DNA from 4 places in the Serratia plymuthica genome. Region 1 is predicted to be linked to each of the others. Evidence: predicted binding sites of a transcription regulator. Region 1 holds the regulator's gene; each other region holds the start of a gene.
The links. Region 1 encodes LexA, which represses DNA repair genes until DNA is damaged. Its sites were predicted from a motif close to TNCTGTATGTACATACAGNA; they were not measured.

Region 2: the regulator LexA is predicted to act here: its motif matches at 2,496-2,515, upstream of JK621_RS07130 (DNA translocase FtsK 4TM domain-containing protein).
Region 3: the regulator LexA is predicted to act here: its motif matches at 2,054-2,073, upstream of sulA (SOS-induced cell division inhibitor SulA).
Region 4: the regulator LexA is predicted to act here: its motif matches at 2,587-2,606, upstream of umuD (translesion error-prone DNA polymerase V autoproteolytic subunit).

The regions. Positions count from the first base shown of each region.
Region 1 is NZ_CP068771.1:3,972,873-3,977,088, forward strand. It holds gene plsB (glycerol-3-phosphate 1-O-acyltransferase PlsB) at 1-892, opposite strand, end outside; gene JK621_RS18540 (diacylglycerol kinase) at 1,042-1,410, shown strand; gene lexA (transcriptional repressor LexA) at 1,530-2,138, shown strand; gene dinF (MATE family efflux transporter DinF) at 2,357-3,691, shown strand; gene JK621_RS18555 (CsbD family protein) at 4,012-4,216, shown strand, end outside.
Region 2 is NZ_CP068771.1:1,500,061-1,504,276, reverse strand. It holds gene JK621_RS07130 (DNA translocase FtsK 4TM domain-containing protein) at 1-2,430, opposite strand, end outside; gene lrp (leucine-responsive transcriptional regulator Lrp) at 2,551-3,045, opposite strand; gene trxB (thioredoxin-disulfide reductase) at 3,715-4,216, shown strand, end outside.
Region 3 is NZ_CP068771.1:1,579,335-1,583,550, forward strand. It holds gene ompA (porin OmpA) at 88-1,167, opposite strand; gene sulA (SOS-induced cell division inhibitor SulA) at 1,526-2,032, opposite strand; gene JK621_RS07435 (TfoX/Sxy family DNA transformation protein) at 2,266-2,925, shown strand; gene yccS (YccS family putative transporter) at 2,926-4,216, opposite strand, start outside.
Region 4 is NZ_CP068771.1:2,998,668-3,002,883, forward strand. It holds gene JK621_RS13935 (HdeD family acid-resistance protein) at 1-1,097, opposite strand, end outside; gene JK621_RS13940 (hypothetical protein) at 1,599-1,991, shown strand; gene umuD (translesion error-prone DNA polymerase V autoproteolytic subunit) at 2,147-2,569, opposite strand; gene JK621_RS13950 (response regulator transcription factor) at 3,107-3,727, shown strand; gene JK621_RS13955 (alpha/beta fold hydrolase) at 3,781-4,216, opposite strand, start outside.

The DNA of each region.
Region 1 (4,216 bases):
CGTGGCCGTCCTGCGCCAACTGGCGCACGCGCTCGGCATTGGTGACGTTGATGCCCTGATACAGCCGGTTCCAGGTCCAGCTCAGCACGCGATCGGAAAGACGCACCGTCTCGTACGAGAAGTCGGCGGCGATCTCTTCCATCAGCGCAATGGCGTTCTGCTGGGCCTTTTCGTGGGAAATTTTCTTGCTGCGCGCTTCGTCTTCGACCGCTTTTTCGATCGCTTTGGAGGCCAGCAGCTTATTGAACAGATCCTGGCGGGCCGGCAGGCTCGGGCCGACGGCGGCCAGACGTTGACGCGAGAAATGCATGCGCGCCACGCGCGCCAGTTTCTGCGCGATAATTTTGTCCGTGCCGTGTTCGGTCGCCATTCGGCGCAGTGAAACGGTGTTGGAGAAACGCACGAAGCTGTCGCGGCCCAGCCACAGCACGGCGAAGAATTTCTGAACGCCGTTCAGCAAGCGCAGATGCGGCGTGCCGTGACCTTCGCGGCCCGGAGAACGGCCGAACATCACCGAAACCGGCAGCATCTGAATATCGAGATCCGGATTGCTGCGGTGCAGATCCAGATAGTCGTGAAACAGTTTTACCGATTCTTCTTTCGGCGTGTAGTAGCGGAATACGCGCGGGCCGTCGTGGATAAACACGTGGCTTGGCAGTACGGTGCCGTCTATCTCCAGCGGATTGAGGGGATCGGGCAAATCCTGCGCCAGGCACTGGGTGCGCAGCGTCAGCAAATCCGCCTTGGAATTATAAGGTAAAACATACAAAATCGGTCGTGTGGGATCCAACCCTAACTCCGTGACCGGATCTGAAGGGATAACCTTACTTCTTACCAACAATTTGAGTGGTAAATTCAATAATTTATAATAAATTTTACGCCAACCTGACATAACAACGTGAAGCCTCTTGTTAGCAATGCGCCGCAAGCATACCAGAAACCGGGTAGCAGATCTGTGGTGTTGGAAAACCGGGAGCCGGGAGAGTTTCCTGACCCAAGCTCTATAATTATGACTTACCTCTGTGAAAGGCACTAAAAAACATGGCAAACCAAGCAACCGGCCTGACCCGTATTATTAAAGCCGCCGGCTACTCATACAAAGGCTTTTCTGCTGCCTGGCAGCACGAAGCCGCCTTCCGCCAGGAACTGGTGGCGACCGTGCTGGCTATCATACTGGCGATCTGGCTGGATGTGGGTGCGATAGCGCGCATTTTACTGATCGGATCGGTACTGTTGGTCGTGATCGTCGAGATGCTGAACAGCGCGATTGAAGCCATTGTCGACAGGGTGGGTACGGAACACCACGAGCTTTCCGGCCGCGCGAAAGATATGGGGTCGGCGGCGGTAACGCTGACGATCGTACTGGCGCTGTTTGTCTGGGGTTCTGTACTGTGGCAGCACTTTGTCTGAGTGGAATGCTTCATTGCGGCGGGGACGCTAATCCCTGATTTTTATTCATTCTTCGGTTCCCAAGCCGCGCTTACCTGTATATACTCACAGCAAGACTGTATAAACAAACAGGGGGCGGAATGAAAGCATTAACTACCAGACAACAAGAAGTCTATGATCTGATTCGCGATCATATTTCGTCAACTGGCATGCCGCCAACGCGCGCCGAGATCGCCATGCGTCTGGGGTTCCGTTCGCCAAATGCTGCAGAAGAACATCTGAAAGCGCTGGCGCGCAAGGGCGTGATCGAGATCGTCTCCGGCGCTTCACGCGGTATTCGCCTGTTGATGGAAGATGAAGAAGGTTTGCCGCTCATTGGCCGCGTGGCCGCCGGTGAACCGCTGCTGGCGCAGCAGCATATCGAAGGGCACTATAAGGTGGATCCTTCCCTGTTCAAACCGAGCGCGGATTTCCTGCTGCGGGTCAACGGCATGTCGATGCGTGATATCGGCATTCTCGACGGCGATCTGCTGGCGGTGCATAAAACCCAGGACGTGCGTAACGGCCAGGTGGTTGTGGCGCGTATTGAAGACGAAGTGACGGTCAAACGTCTGAAAAAGCACGGCAATGTGGTTGAACTGCTGCCGGAAAACAGCGAATTCCAGCCTATCGTGGTCGATCTGCGTCAGCAGAATTTCACCATTGAAGGCTTGGCGGTCGGCGTGATCCGCAATGGCGACTGGATTTAACCCACCCGCCTGAACGTCGTCCCCTGATTTAAATCGCCCCAGCTCTGGGGCGATATCATTTCTGATTTCAATGTAATACCCAATAGATTTCAAGGCGCGGGAAGGCGTCCAGCGAGAGAATCCGCAGGAGCTTACTCAAGTAAGTGACCGGGGTGATCGCGCGTAGCCAACACATCTGCACCTTGAAAGATGAAGGGTATCCACGGGAACATTTCACTATGCGCCTGCTTTCTGCCTTCACCAGCGATACTGATAAAGCCCTATGGCGCCTTGCGTTGCCCATGATCTTTTCCAATATTACCGTCCCGCTGCTGGGGTTGGTGGATACGGCGGTGATTGGCCACCTGGACAGTTCTACCTATCTGGGCGGCGTTGCGATTGGCGCCATGGCTACCAGCTTCCTGTTTATGCTGCTGCTGTTCCTGCGCATGAGCACTACCGGGCTGGCGGCGCAGGCGCTCGGTGCGCAGGATCCGCCGGCACTGGCGCGCGCTTTTATGCAGCCGCTGCTGATGGCGGTATTGGCCGGGCTGGCGATTGTGCTGCTGCGGCATCCGTTGATCGGCATGGCGTTGCAGATCGTGGGCGGCGATGGCGCGGTGCTGGAGCAGGCGCGGCTTTTCCTCGAGATCCGCTGGTTAAGCGCGCCGGCAGCGCTGGCCAATATGGTGATTCTGGGCTGGCTGCTTGGGGTGCAATACGTGCGTGCGCCGGTGATCTTGCTGATTATCGGCAATCTGCTGAATATCTTACTGGATATCTGGCTGGTGGTGGGGTTGGGCTGGAACGTGCAGGGGGCGGCGATAGCCACCGCCATCTCTGAATATGCCACGTTGTTGCTGGGGCTATGGCTTGCCTGGCGGGTGATGCGCGTACGCGGTATTTCAGCGCCGATGCTGCGCCAGGCCTGGCGCGGTAATCTGCGGCGCCTGTTGGCGCTGAATCGCGACATTATGTTGCGTTCATTGTTGCTGCAATTGTGTTTTGCTTCGCTGACCATCTTCGGCGCCCGGCTCGGCGGCGACGTGGTGGCGGTAAACGCAGTGCTGATGAATTTACTGACTTTCACTGCCTACGCGCTCGACGGTTTTGCCTACGCGGTAGAGGCGCATTCCGGTCATGCCTATGGCGCCCGCGACGACAGCCAACTGCACAAGGTGTGGCGCGCGGCATGTCGCCAGGCTTGTCTGGTGGCGTTGGCTTTTGGGGTGGTGTATGCCTTTGCCGGGCAGCATATCGTGGCAGCGCTAACCTCTTTACCGGAACTGCGTACGCTGGCGAGCCATTATCTGCCGTGGCAGGTGGTGCTGCCGTTGGTGGGAGTGTGGTGCTATCTGCTGGATGGCATGTTTATTGGCGCTACCCGCGGCGCAGAAATGCGCAACAGCATGGCGGTGGCGGCCGTCGGTTTCGGCCTGACGTTGTTTACCGTCCCTGTATTAGGCAACCACGGATTATGGCTGGCGCTGGCGGTGTTTCTGTCGCTGCGGGGCATTGCGCTGGGCTGGTTCTGGCACCGTCACCGGCTGCACGGCACCTGGTTTACGCTGTGATAAGCCAGTGAGCCTTACCGACTATTAAGTAATTTATCTTATGTTTTTATTTGTATTTGCTTACATATTTCGAAGCGCCGCTCCATTCGGGTAGTGCTTTGTTTGTTGGCGTATTTTTCTGTTTAAATGTTTGTTAATGGATTTTTATTCTGGTTTTTATTATTTTTTCGTTATCTGCGTCTACACTTAATCATGTTGCTGGCTAAATTAATGGGGGGTGGCATCCCTTTGGTTAGCGGTAATAGACCATAAAAATTGCTGGGTTAGACGCCCTGTCAGCACAGTGTCAAACTGATTTAGCACAGGTTAACGGAGAGACTATGAACAAAGATCAAGCCGACGGTAACTGGAAACAGTTTAAAGGAAAAGTGAAGGAACAATGGGGCAAGCTGACCGATGACGATTTGACGGTCATTGAAGGGAAACGCGAACAGCTTGTCGGTAAAATCCAGGAACGTTATGGCTACCAGAAAGAGGCGGCCGAGAAAGAAGTTAAATCCTGGGAAGACCACAACAAGTATCGCT
Region 2 (4,216 bases), 2.5 Mb from region 1:
AACGTTAGGCAGCTCCAGCCCGACATAAGGCTTGCCGGGGATGACCTCTACCACACGCACCGCCGAGGTTGACAGCGAGCGGGCCAGATCGCGCGACAGGTTGGAAATACGCGCGGCCTTGACCCCCGGCGCCAGGTCCAGCTCAAAGCGGGTAATAACCGGGCCAGGTAAAATATCCACTACGTCGGCTTTCACCCGGTAGTCGGCCAAACTCGCTTCCACCAAACGCGCCTTTTGCTCCAGCGCGAAGGAGTCCACCGGCTCCACCTCTTTCGGGGCTTCGGTCAGCAGATCCAGCGTCGGCAACGGCGTGGTCGGTTTTTGCAGCGGTTGATCGTTACGCATCAGGAACGGGTGGATCAGGCTGTCCATTGCCGGCTGCTGCGGTGCGGCCGGCGTCGGTTGCGCCACAGGTTGCTGATAGGCTGACGGTTGCTGCGCTACCGGCTGCTGCTGAGGTGGCTGCTGATAAGCCGGCTGAGCGGGCTGCCGATAAGCAGGTTCGGCCGGCTGGTATGGCTGCGCCGCCGGAACCTGAGACTGCGGCGAATAAGCCGGTGCAGCAGGCTCAAACTGGCCAAAGGGGACATCGTCTTCACGTTCGCTTTGCTGCTCGATACGTTCTTCGAGCTGCGGCGACAGTGTGAACAAGGGTTCACTCGGGCTATCGTCGACCAAATCATCCATCGGCGAGAAGCTGAACGCGTTGCGGGTATCTACCGGATTGGCGATCGGCGCCGATTGCACAGGTTCCTGCTGGCCATAGCGAGCCTGCTGTTGCTCGGCAAACGCCTGACGCAACGCCGCTTCCTGCAGGGCCTGTTCATCATCCTGATTATCCTGCGGATACTCTTCGCCGTAACGCTGGCTTTGCTGTTCGGCAAACGCCTGACGCAGCGCCGCTTCCTGCAAGGCTTCTTCATCTTGCTGATGGCTTTCCGCGGTTTGCAGCGGTTGATCGTCGCGGGGACGCTGTTCCTGCTCGGCTACGCGCTGCGAAGGCAGCTTGATGCCGTAAGAAGCCAGCTCGCGCCGGGTAGGAATACGCACCGGATTCGGCCGCGGCAATTCAGGGCCGATGCCCTGTTTCACCTGCGAGTTGCCGTCGCTGGTGGCCGTAAAGGCCGGCATAAAGGTATTGGCGGCAACGGCACCGACAGCAGCCGCAGCAGCGGCTTCCGCCTGCGGTTTCACGCTGCCAAATGGCGTCATGTCAGGTTCAGCGGCACTGAAACCCGTCGACGTGCCAACGTCAACGCTGTCGCGCTGAGCCGCAGAGAAATCAAACGGAGAGCGATCGCGCGGCTGAGATACGGCCGGTGCGTCCCAATTGCCCAAACGGGGTTCGTCATCGTCCCGGTAAGGATCGGCCTGGCGCGTCATTTTCGGCGCCGGCGTCTCTTCAGGAATTTCAAACGAATACAGCGGTGGCGCCGTGTTTTCCGCCGCAGCGCTCATCGGATGTTGGTTCACCGAGGCTGGAGCCGCCGGCGCTGCCGTTACCGCAGGAGCCGCCACCGGAGCCGCTATCGGCGCTGGAGCAGGCGTTGCCGGCGTGCTGACGGCCGCCGGCGCGACAGGTGCCGCATCGGCATCGTCGTTAGCCCGCAAGCCGTTGAGCAGAGGATCGTCAGCCTCGTCTGCCGCTGCTTTGGCGGCATCCGTTACCGAAGGTGCTGAGAATAGCACGTCGTCTTCCGCCGCGTTGGCCGCTGCCGCAGAAGCGGCTACAGCAACCGCTGCGCCCTTCCCTGCCTGCTGCGGTTCATCATCGACGTAACGATCGTCATCGTCGTGGTAACGCTCATCACGACGTGAACGGTTGGTCATGAAGGTGGCCGTACCCAGCACCACGCCGCCGATTCTCTCGGCGATAACCAGCCAGGACCAGCCGGTAAACAGCGTGAGTCCTGCAGCCCATACGCACAACAATGTCAGCGTTGCGCCAATACCGTTGAACCACGGCAGCATGGCGTTGCTCAACAAGCTGCCGATGACGCCGCCGGAAGCGAAGTAATAGAGATCGTCGACATTCAGTGCCGCCAGGCCACACGAAGTGAGCACCAGCGCCAGCGTGCCGATAAGGCGCAGCGAGAGCGCAAAATAGTCGATGTAATCGCCGCTGTCGCGCTGACGGTAGGCCGCCCAGCACAAAACCAGCATGATCGGCGGTATCGCGTAAGCGAGTACCCCGAAAGTGAAGAACAGTGTGTCGGCCATCCAGGCTCCGACGCCACCACCCAGGTTATGAATCGGCTCATGCCACGCGGTCTGCGACCAGCTTGGGTCAGACGGATTGAAACTGACCAAGGCAGCCATGAGGTAAATGGCAAAAATCGCTACCACGATCAACACAGCCTCAAGCAAACGGCGGCCACTGCTGAGTTTTTTCAGGGTAACTTCTTTATCTTCTGTATATTCCTGGCTCAAGAAAGGCTCTCCAGGTTCCTGTTAGCTGACATAGCAACAGCGCCGAGAAGCTTCCCCGGCGCCGAAACTGTATGAATAAACAGGAGTGTAACCAATTTAATCAGGTTTTGCACCTGCACCTTACCGTGTTTTGATAACCAGACGGTTACTCTGTTTGACTTCTTCCATGACCACGTAGGTACGGGTGTCGTTAACCCCCGGCAGACGCAGCAAGGTTTCACCGAGCAACTTACGGTAAGCCGACATATCCGGCACGCGGGTTTTCAACAGATAGTCGAAATCACCGGACACCAGATGACACTCCTGAATTTCTTCAAGTTTTTGAACTGCTGAGTTAAATTGCTCAAACACATCCGGCGCGCCGCGGTTCAGCGTGATTTCCACGAAAACCAGCAGAGATGCATCCAGATAATGCGGGTTGAGCAAGGCGGTATAGCCATGAATAAAACCCTGGCGCTCGAGGCGGCGCACGCGTTCTAAACATGGGGTTGGGGATAACCCCACGCGCTTCGAAAGCTCAACGTTCGATATACGTCCATCCTTCTGTAACTCGTTCAGGATATTGCGGTCGATACGGTCGAGATCTTTACCCGGGCGTTTCTTATTGTCTGCCATTATTATTGTCTCTCTTATTTTCTTCCCTGCACTTGCCACACCCTAGCCAACGTCAATGTGTAAGGGCTTGTTCCAAGCGAAGACCCGATGCCTGTTATATGCTTCACTACCATCATTCATCGTTGTGCAGCCTGTCTGTCAACCCTGCACAACGTATTCAAATGACGTTCATTTCAAGAAGGAAATTGCCATTCGCTAACGCTATGTTCCCCTCACCTGCTGCTGTCTGCTTAAACAATGGCGCAAAACTCTGCACCGCCGCCGCAAATACGTACGATTTACTGCCGGCAGGGGGATAATTTCTTCTTCCTATGATGTTTTCGCAAATGCGCAGCGGATTGTCAAAGTAAAAGAAGCAAAATCAGAAGAACCTGCCGTCATGAAAAGTTAGCCCCCCATTTTTAGTTATGAATCGCTGGCTTAAATCCCGCAGCGCAAAACGGCTTAAACCCGGTAAAGGTAGTGTTTCAGGTCGAATGCACGCATAACGTCGGCAACGGCTTCCATAAGTTAAATTGCTGCGTTTGCGCTCACTTGGTCAGCAAAACAATAATTAATAGGGCATAGCTATCAAACAAATCGTTAACAACATCCGCTGATGCTTTTTTTAATGCTGCATTTTCCCTACAATCGGTTTCATTGTCCGCATTGTGGGAAAAGAGGGTATTCATGGGCACGGCTAAACATAGCAAACTACTGATTCTGGGTTCCGGCCCTGCCGGCTATACCGCCGCGGTTTACGCAGCGCGCGCAAACCTGAGCCCGGTATTGATTACCGGTATGGAACAAGGTGGTCAGTTGACCACCACGACCGAAGTGGAAAACTGGCCGGGCGACGCAGAAGGTCTGACCGGCCCGGTACTCATGGAGCGCATGCGCGAGCACGCAGAAAAATTCCAGACCGAGATCGTGTTCGATCACATCAACAGCGTCGATCTGCAGAACCGTCCGTTCCGCCTGTTCGGCGACAGCGGTGAATACACCTGCGATGCGCTGATCATCGCCACCGGCGCCTCCGCCCGTTACCTGGGCATGCCTTCTGAAGACGCCTTCAAGGGCAAAGGCGTTTCCGCCTGCGCCACCTGCGACGGTTTCTTCTACCGCAATCAAAAAGTCGCGGTCGTCGGCGGTGGCAATACCGCCGTGGAAGAAGCGCTGTATTTGTCCAACA
Region 3 (4,216 bases), 2.4 Mb from region 1:
CAAGAAAAGGGCCGTTGTTGTAAAATTCAACGCCTATAGACGAAAAAAAACCCCGCATCGCGGGGTTTTTTACTAAGCAGTGGTAACTTAAGCCTGTGGCTGAGTTACAACGTCTTTGATACCTTTAACTTCGATCTCTACGCGACGATCTGGGGCCAGGCAAGCGATCTGAGCTTTAGTAGCACGGCCAGCTTTGTAGCCACAGGTGTTGCCAGTGACGGAATCAGCTTCGCCCATACCACGTGCAGAGATTTTGTCTGACGGGATGCCTTTAGAAACCAGGTAATCAACAACGCTTTGTGCGCGTTTTTCAGACAGTTTCTGGTTGTACTGGTCAGAACCAACTGCGTCGGTGTAACCCAGAACTACAACAGAACCGTCTTTAGGATCCATGGAGCTCAGCTGAGTGTACAGCTGGTCCAGAGCCTGTTGACCTTCTGGCTTCAGAGTTGCTTTGTTGAAGTTGAACAGCACGTCAGACTTCAGAGTGAAACGCTTGGTTTCAACAACTGGAGCCGGAGCTGGTGCTGGAGCAACTGGAGCAACAACATCATCCTGACCGAAACGGTAAGAAACACCCAGGCTCAGCATGGTGTTGTCTGGACGTGCGCCGACAGTACCTGCATCACCGATGTTGCTAACGAACTGGTAGTCCAGGCGAGTAGCCCAGTTTTTGGTCAGTGCGTATTCAACACCCACTGCAGCCAGCGGAGAAACGCCGGTATCGTGGTCGCTCAGACGAGTGCCATTGCCGTAGTTAGCTTTGGAGTCTGCACGCCATACCATACCACCCAGACGAGTGTAGATGTCCAGATCGTCAGCAATTGGGTAGCTCAGTTTAGCTGCCAGTTGAACGCCTTGTGCTTTGAAAGCACCGTTGTTCACGCTGCCTTTGTAAGGCATACGGCCAAGCCAGTCATAGCCCAGCTCGAAGCCCAGGTATTGGTTCGCCTGGTAACCCAGGAACGCGCCAGCACCCAGTTGATCTTTATGGTTCGGACCATTGCCGATACCATTCTGGTAACCGTTGCCGTAGAAACCAGTGTCATGGTACTGGGACCAGCCCAGTTTAGCACCGGTGTACCAGGTATTATCTTTTGGGGCGGCTTGCGCTACGGTAGCGAAACCAGCCAGTGCCACTGCTAATGCGATAGCTGTCTTTTTCATTTTGCGCCTCGTTATCATCCAAATAGGCAATGAGCTTTAAAGCTGTTTTAAGCCCTTGGTTAAATTCCTTCGCCAAGGTTTGAGCCCTCGTTTGTTACTCGGCCAGTTTTTCTGGCGTTATAGAGCAACCTTGGCGATGTAAAGTCTACAACGTGGCGCGAAAGTTACAAGTGTGATGTGATAAAGCTCTAAAAAAAAACGCAGAATCGTACATATTTACTAACACTAACCGATAAAAAATGGGGCAATTTAGTCTGTATTTTTTCGTGCGGAACCGCGGCAGGACTCGCTTTGCATCTGATCCACCAAAGGTTCCCTCCCAGAGAGATAAAAATGATGGGAAAAATCCTAAATTTACTTAATGATACAAAGAAGAGTGAATTTTTAGCGTGGAACACTGTCCCTGAGTCGGGTTTATGTCACGTTGCGGGCGCATAATGAACCCATAAGCGTTACCCAATTCTGCAGCGCGTCTTAATTTTAGCCGATCTTCTTCCGTAAGATCGGGCAACCATCCGAGAACTACACTGTAATTACCCGTCAAAAGTGCTTTTTCCATCGCTTCAACTGTGGCAAGCGGAGCAATTTGGCTCAGTTGCACCACTTTGTTGACAGGCAAACCGGACTGCTGTAACCACAATCTACTTAGTTTCTGTTGCGGGGTTAACCATAACAACCAGCGCGATTGTCTGCCTAACTGTTGCAACAGGGGCAGCAGTAGTTGTGCCACCGCGGGTTGATGCTCGTTGTAAACAAGTTCACTGATAAGGCCATTTTCTTTACCGGCATCCGTGTTTTTCGCAGCATTGTTCACCGCAAAAGAGGTGTGGCTGAAATGGGGTTTGTAGAGTGATTGAGTACGCATAAAGTATCCCGCCCGTAGTGTCACTGTATGTTTATACAGTATATCTAACGATGAGTAAGATCAACCCAAATTTTCGTAGTACCTCGCATAATTGCGATTATTTTTTATACGTACTGCTTTTATGATTGGCAGGACTGCGGATAGTGCGTATTTTTCTAATTACTTGTTCACGTTACTTTTATTTCATTGATGTGAGAAATAGTACAATTAGAACCTACACAAGGAGACGTTCTATGAAAGGGATATCAACAGAAAGAGTCAAACAGGCCAAAGCGTGCTTCTGCGCATTAGGGAACATTACTACACGCTCGCAGTTTGGCGGTTATGGGCTGCTGGCTGATGGCGTTATGTTTGGGGTGATAGCGGAAGGCGAGCTGTATCTTCGTGCGACGGATAGCCTGGAGCCTGCTTTTCGCGCCCGCGGAATGGTCAATATGGTTTACTCCAAACGGGGCGTACCAATCACCCTGCGTTATTATTGGGTCAATGAGTTGCTGTGGCGGGAAGGGGATGAGCTTATTGGGTTGGCGCGGCAAGCCATCATGGAGGCCTGCCTGGAGCTTCAGGTCAAAACGGATACTCATGGGCGGCTGAAAACGTTGCCGAACATCGATATTAACATGGAGCGTTTACTGTGGCGTGCCGGCATTCGCAACGTTTATGACTTGCGCTTGAATGGCGCCAAGCGCAGCTATCTCCGGCTGTTGCAACAGCAACGCAATTTAGGATTGCGGGTGCTGCTTTCGTTAGCTGGGGCGATTGCCGGTTATCACCATGCCGCTTTGCCCCTGGCCCTGCGCAATGAGCTAACCCAGTGGTTTGAACAGACAATGACTCTGCTTAACCATGGCCACACTCCAGGAATCAGGGGGGTGATGAAAAATCTCGCGTGATTATGCCGATTTAGCTATCTGCGTTTTTAGCGTCATGAGTTCCGGCAGCAGTTCAATGACCAGGCCTATCTGCTGCAATACCAGTTGCTCTTTGCTTTCTGGTTCTGGAGCCCCGAGTTGGATACGCTCAGTCAGGTTTTCTAACGCCTGAGCGATGCGGAGGCCGTCTTGCTCTTCCTGATGCAGGGCACCATCGACATAGCATACGGCATCGTTCAGCAACGCCAGCGTGGCGGGATTGTTTATACGTTCACGGTGTGCACCCAATGCGGAGATATAACTCAACAAGGTGTGGTTCAGGCATAGCAGGCGAAAAGCGGCATCCTGAACCACTTTATCGGCCTTGGGGTCGGCCGACATGTTTGAAATCACCGAGGCCAACTCTGCGTCGCTGTTGTGCGCATCCCGACGGGCGATACGGTACGGTAGACCATTATCTTTACCCTGATGGTATTGCACCAAAATCGCATCCAGATAGCGGCAGTTGGCGTTCAATGTTTTGTTCACCACGGCCGGCAATTGGCGGAATTTCCAATCTGGCCAGATAAAACTGACTGCTGCCCAAGCGATGGCGCATCCCAAAAGGGTGTCGTAAACGCGTGGTGCAGCCACTTCAAAGCCTTCACCCAGCAGGTTAAAACAGAGCAGTACCAGCAAGGTGATAAACATGGTCGCGTGCGCGTACTGAACGGTGCGAAAAGCAAAAAACAGGACGCCGGCAATGACGATCAACACCATCTGGCCTTCCTGTGAAGGCACAAAATAGAGGATCGGCAGGCCGATAAGAATGCCGGCAAGCGTACCGATAATACGCAGCGCTAGTCTGCGGCGGGTGGCATTGTAATTTGGCTGGCAAACAAACAGGCTGGTCAGCAGGATCCAGTAACCGTGTTGCATGCCGGTAAATTGGATGAAAGCATACCCGATACACAGCACCACCGACATGCGAATGGCATGGCGGAATAAGGCTGACTGGGGTGTCAAATGGCGACTAATCCGTAGGCGGATGTCGCTCCACCCTGTAAGCCGGTCATCTGACAGGCTGTTCTCTTCCGTCTGACCGTCGGCCAGCGCCTGTTCGGATTCGATATTTGCCAACTGTGCGTCAATCGCCCGCAAGTTTTTCAACAGGTGCGACAGTGCTTTGGTCAGCTCACTATTTTCCGGGGTGACGGCAACACGAGCCAAAGCTTCATCAATGCGGCTGAAGGCCGGCTCAAAACGCAGGTTGTGCTGGTATTTTTGCCGCAGTAGGATCGATTGCGCCAACTGCTGACAGGCGCGTGCTTGC
Region 4 (4,216 bases), 970 kb from region 1:
CCCACCACGCCTTCCAGTGCCGCCTCCAGCCCTCGCGCCACACTGCTTGAGCAGTTACGATGCGTAAGGTTATAGGTGTTGTCTGCCTGGTAAACCTCCCAGAATCGCTTCAAACGTTCGGCATCGTAGTTCCTGATCCGCACCCGTACGGTTGACGGGCACCATTTACCGGATTCAGTCGCATAATCCGGTTGAAATTGCCCTTCGACATTATTGTCTGCCGTTGCCCGCAGCAAGCGGGTAAATTGATCGGGCGACCGATCAATATCGACTGCCGGATACAGGCTGATATAGACGCCCTCCGGAGATTCCAGCGCAGCATGGCCGGTGGAAATCACCCCATTTTTATCCACCGCAGCAATATAACGATTAATGACAGGATGAGGCACGACTGCGCTCTTCGAGGATCCCACGGGGGTCCAGACATGTATGGTCAGTGCAGGTTCATCCGCAGCCGGGGGGCCGTCCCATTCAGTGACCAACGGCGTCGTTTCTGCGCTGCTGGCTTCCTCCGCCGCCGTATTGCCCAAAACCGCGGGATTGACCTCCAGTTTTTTGACGCGCATCGCCAGCATCACCATATTCCACCCGCCAAATATCAATCCCAGACCTAAACAATAAGGTACAGTGCCGACATAATGAGTCGGATAGGGTTGAAAGAAGAAAATGGCTAACATGACTTCTATTACACCGCCGGCGACCACAAACCTCCAGTTTTTATAGCGTACCACGCCGGCCGAGACGATTTGCAATAACCCGTCGGCCAAAAACAAAATGCCAAAAATCATCGATAAAATGAAATGACCATGATGATGCCCGCTCAAGATCAATAACGCGGCCAGTGAAAATGCCCCTCCTTTTACGTAACGCAAGGTACGTTGCCCACCGATGCCGGTATGCGCGACCATCAACGTTGCCAGGCCTTCGACCAACAAGAGAAAAGCAAAAGGATCCAAGGGGAAATAAAGCGCGTTATCCAACGCATCGATGAAGACGATTAAGCCGGCCAACACACCTAACCCACCGGCAATCATCAACCCTCGCCAGCGGTTACGCAAATAATCCACCCCCAGTAAAATCATGACCAACTGCACCATGCCTATCACCTCTACCCATAGTTTTTAATTATAAGATAGCTAGCAACCTACCAACGAGCCCTGGAGTCAACCATCTCAACAGTCCCCTTGAGTTCGAGAGATCCGTGGAGGTTTTTAATTCCATTAAACCTAGCAGATGATTTATGAATGTGCTGTCGTATGCGTTCGCTTCAGATAAAACCGAAGATTGGATTGCATAACCAATTGAAAATCAATTACAAACCTCATCATGGATTGAACATCTAAATACAATACGCTTTTTTAAGGCTTCCGCAGGTAACGTCGGCCTGCAACCCGGCCCAGAATATGCTGCCGCCTTCCCTTTCGCCCTTTAATTTCCGATAGATTTTTCCTCCCCCACCGCGTCGCAAGAAGAACTGGCTCGCTCATCACAAAAATAACATTTTAATGATAATTATCAATGCATTAAAAAACATTCGCTTCAATTAACCAGCATAATCTATAATCATACTCATCTTTTATTAAGCCAGAGATATTCATATGAATAAAAGCGCATTGACATTAACCCTGTCATTATTTTTCATGGCGAAAATGGCAATATCCTCTCAAGATTGCGGGGCTTTAAAGAAAGACATCAATACCGAAAATATGGGCTTCTATCGAGAATTGGTGCAAAAATCGCTCACCACAAAAATAAAAGCAAACACAATAGAAGTATCTCAGGTGTTGGCCGACGACGGATGGCTTGCCATTTATGCCGCAACAGAAATCTCCGATCCAGGCATATTTTTCTTTAAAAACAATAAATTTATCGATGTTTGGGGTGGCGATGTCTCGCCAGAAGAAAAAGGCACTGTATTAAAATGGACACGAGAAATTCATGTTCCCGATAAATTAACGCAATGTTTTTTCGATTCCATTGTTATTCGATAAATAATTGTTATTCGATAAACATAAGTACGTAGCACCGCCATCAAAAAATAAAATAAAGCCACGTTTCATCATCAGAATGACTGCCCGGATGGCCAAAGATGTCTCTTCAACGCCAATCTTACCCGCGCAACACTCTTGGCGGGTTCACCCCGCCCTCACACCGCAGCATAGACAATAAAGGTGACCACGCCGAAGATCTCCAGCGCGTCTTCGTCACCGAAGACGATCGGCGGATAGGCCGGGTTCATCGGCAACAGCCGCAGATCGGGATGGCGCTGCAGCTTCTTCACCGTGAACTCGCCGTCGATGGCGGCGATGACAATGTTACCGTGCTCCGCCCGCAGTGAACTGTCGACGATCAGCAGATCGCCATCTTTGATGTTGCCGTCGACCATCGAATCGCCGCTGGCACGCACAAAGTAAGTGGCGTTGGGGTGCCGCACCAGCAGTTTGCCGATATCCAGCCGGGCCTCCACATAATCCTGCGCCGGAGAAGGGAAACCGCAAGCCACGGGATCGGCAAACAGCGGCAATGCCGGCGTGGTTTTATTGTCTTCGGAAGGGGAAATGAGCAACATAATGAACAACCCTGATTAACTGTGTTTTTATACAGTATCGCAAAGGATTTATCGCGTTCAAGTGGTTTAGCTGAGGATCCCGGGAACCGGTTGATGCCGTGGGAAATTTAGCTGCCCGGGCTGGCAGACGGCCGATCTGCATTTTCACCCTCAGGCATAAGTAAACACCTTTACTGCAAGAGTCTGTCATAGCTATAATGGTATGATTTTTCACGAAAAAATGATCAATTTATTCTCGATTCGCCTATCATTTCAGCCGGTCTGCTTACCGATGAGCAGATCTTCGCACTGATATGATCGCTCTGTGTTCATCGTCTAAACTACAAGTCTTTATCTTTTTCATTGAGGTTTACCCCCCAGCCTGAATGGCCTGCGGGCGCAGAGCAGCCTGATTATCCCCCGCCATGTCTTCATTTTGACATCCGGATCGGGTTAATTAGGGGGGTAGCATAATCGCATTTGCCGGCCGAAGAACGGGCCGGCTGCGTGAGGTCCCTTTACATGCCCGGTTTCAGGGCGTAATTGCAGAGGCAAACTATGGAACATGTCGTTTATGTCGTCGATGATGACCATTCGGTCAGGCAATCTATTGTCAGGCTGTTACACTCTGCCGGCTACAGTGCCGTTGATTTTGACTGCGCAGAGGCCTTTCTTTCACACGCCTTTCCCGCCATACCCGGCTGTATCATTCTTGATATGCGCATGCCGAGCGGAGATGGTTTTGCGGTAACCGATGCGCTGAAAGCGAACGGCCGGGAAATGCCGGTGATCTTCCTTACCGGCTACGGCACCATTCCGCTGTCGGTGCAGGCGATGAAAGCCGGTGCGCATGAGTTTTTGACCAAACCCGTCGCTTCCGACGATCTGCTGAAGGCGGTAGAGGAAGCCCTCAGTCTGGCAACGGAGAATTCAGATCAGCTGCGTGAGCATTACGAACTGAAACAGCGGCACCTCACGCTGACGCCGCGCGAACAGGAAGTGCTGGAGCTGACGATTAAGGGCTTGATGAATAAACAGATTGCCGCAGAACTGGGCGTCAGTGAAATTACGGTCAAGGTACATCGTCGCCGGGTGATGGATAAAATGCAGGTGCGTTCTCTTGCGGATTTGGTGCGTCATGCCGAGCGCTTGAATCTCAGCAAGTCCAAAGCATCCTGACAAATCGGCTCATGTGCAGGCATACAGCGCTCCCTGCACATGAGCCATTTTGCTTAGCGAGCCTGTAAAAACGCCAGGAGATCGTCGTTTAACCGGTCCTGATGCGTTACGGCGAAGCCGTGAGGCGCATTGTCATACACCTTCAGTTCGGCGCCGGGGATCGTTTCAGCGGCCACTTTACCGGTGACGTCAATCGGAACGATTTGATCGTTGCTGCCGTGGATCACCAGCGTAGGCACATCAATCTTCAGCATATCGTCACGGAAGTCGGTTTCCGAGAACGCGGTCACGCACTCGATGGTCCCCTTCAACGATGCCAGCAGAGCAATGTTCAGGGTCTGGGTCAATACGCCTTCAGAGATCGTCTGGCCGGCATTGATGCCGTAAAAGGGCACGTTGAAATCGCTGATGAACTGAGCACGGTCTTTACGTAACCCATTTCTGATCCCTTCGAAAACGGACAGGTCCACGCCTTGCGGATGCGTTTCG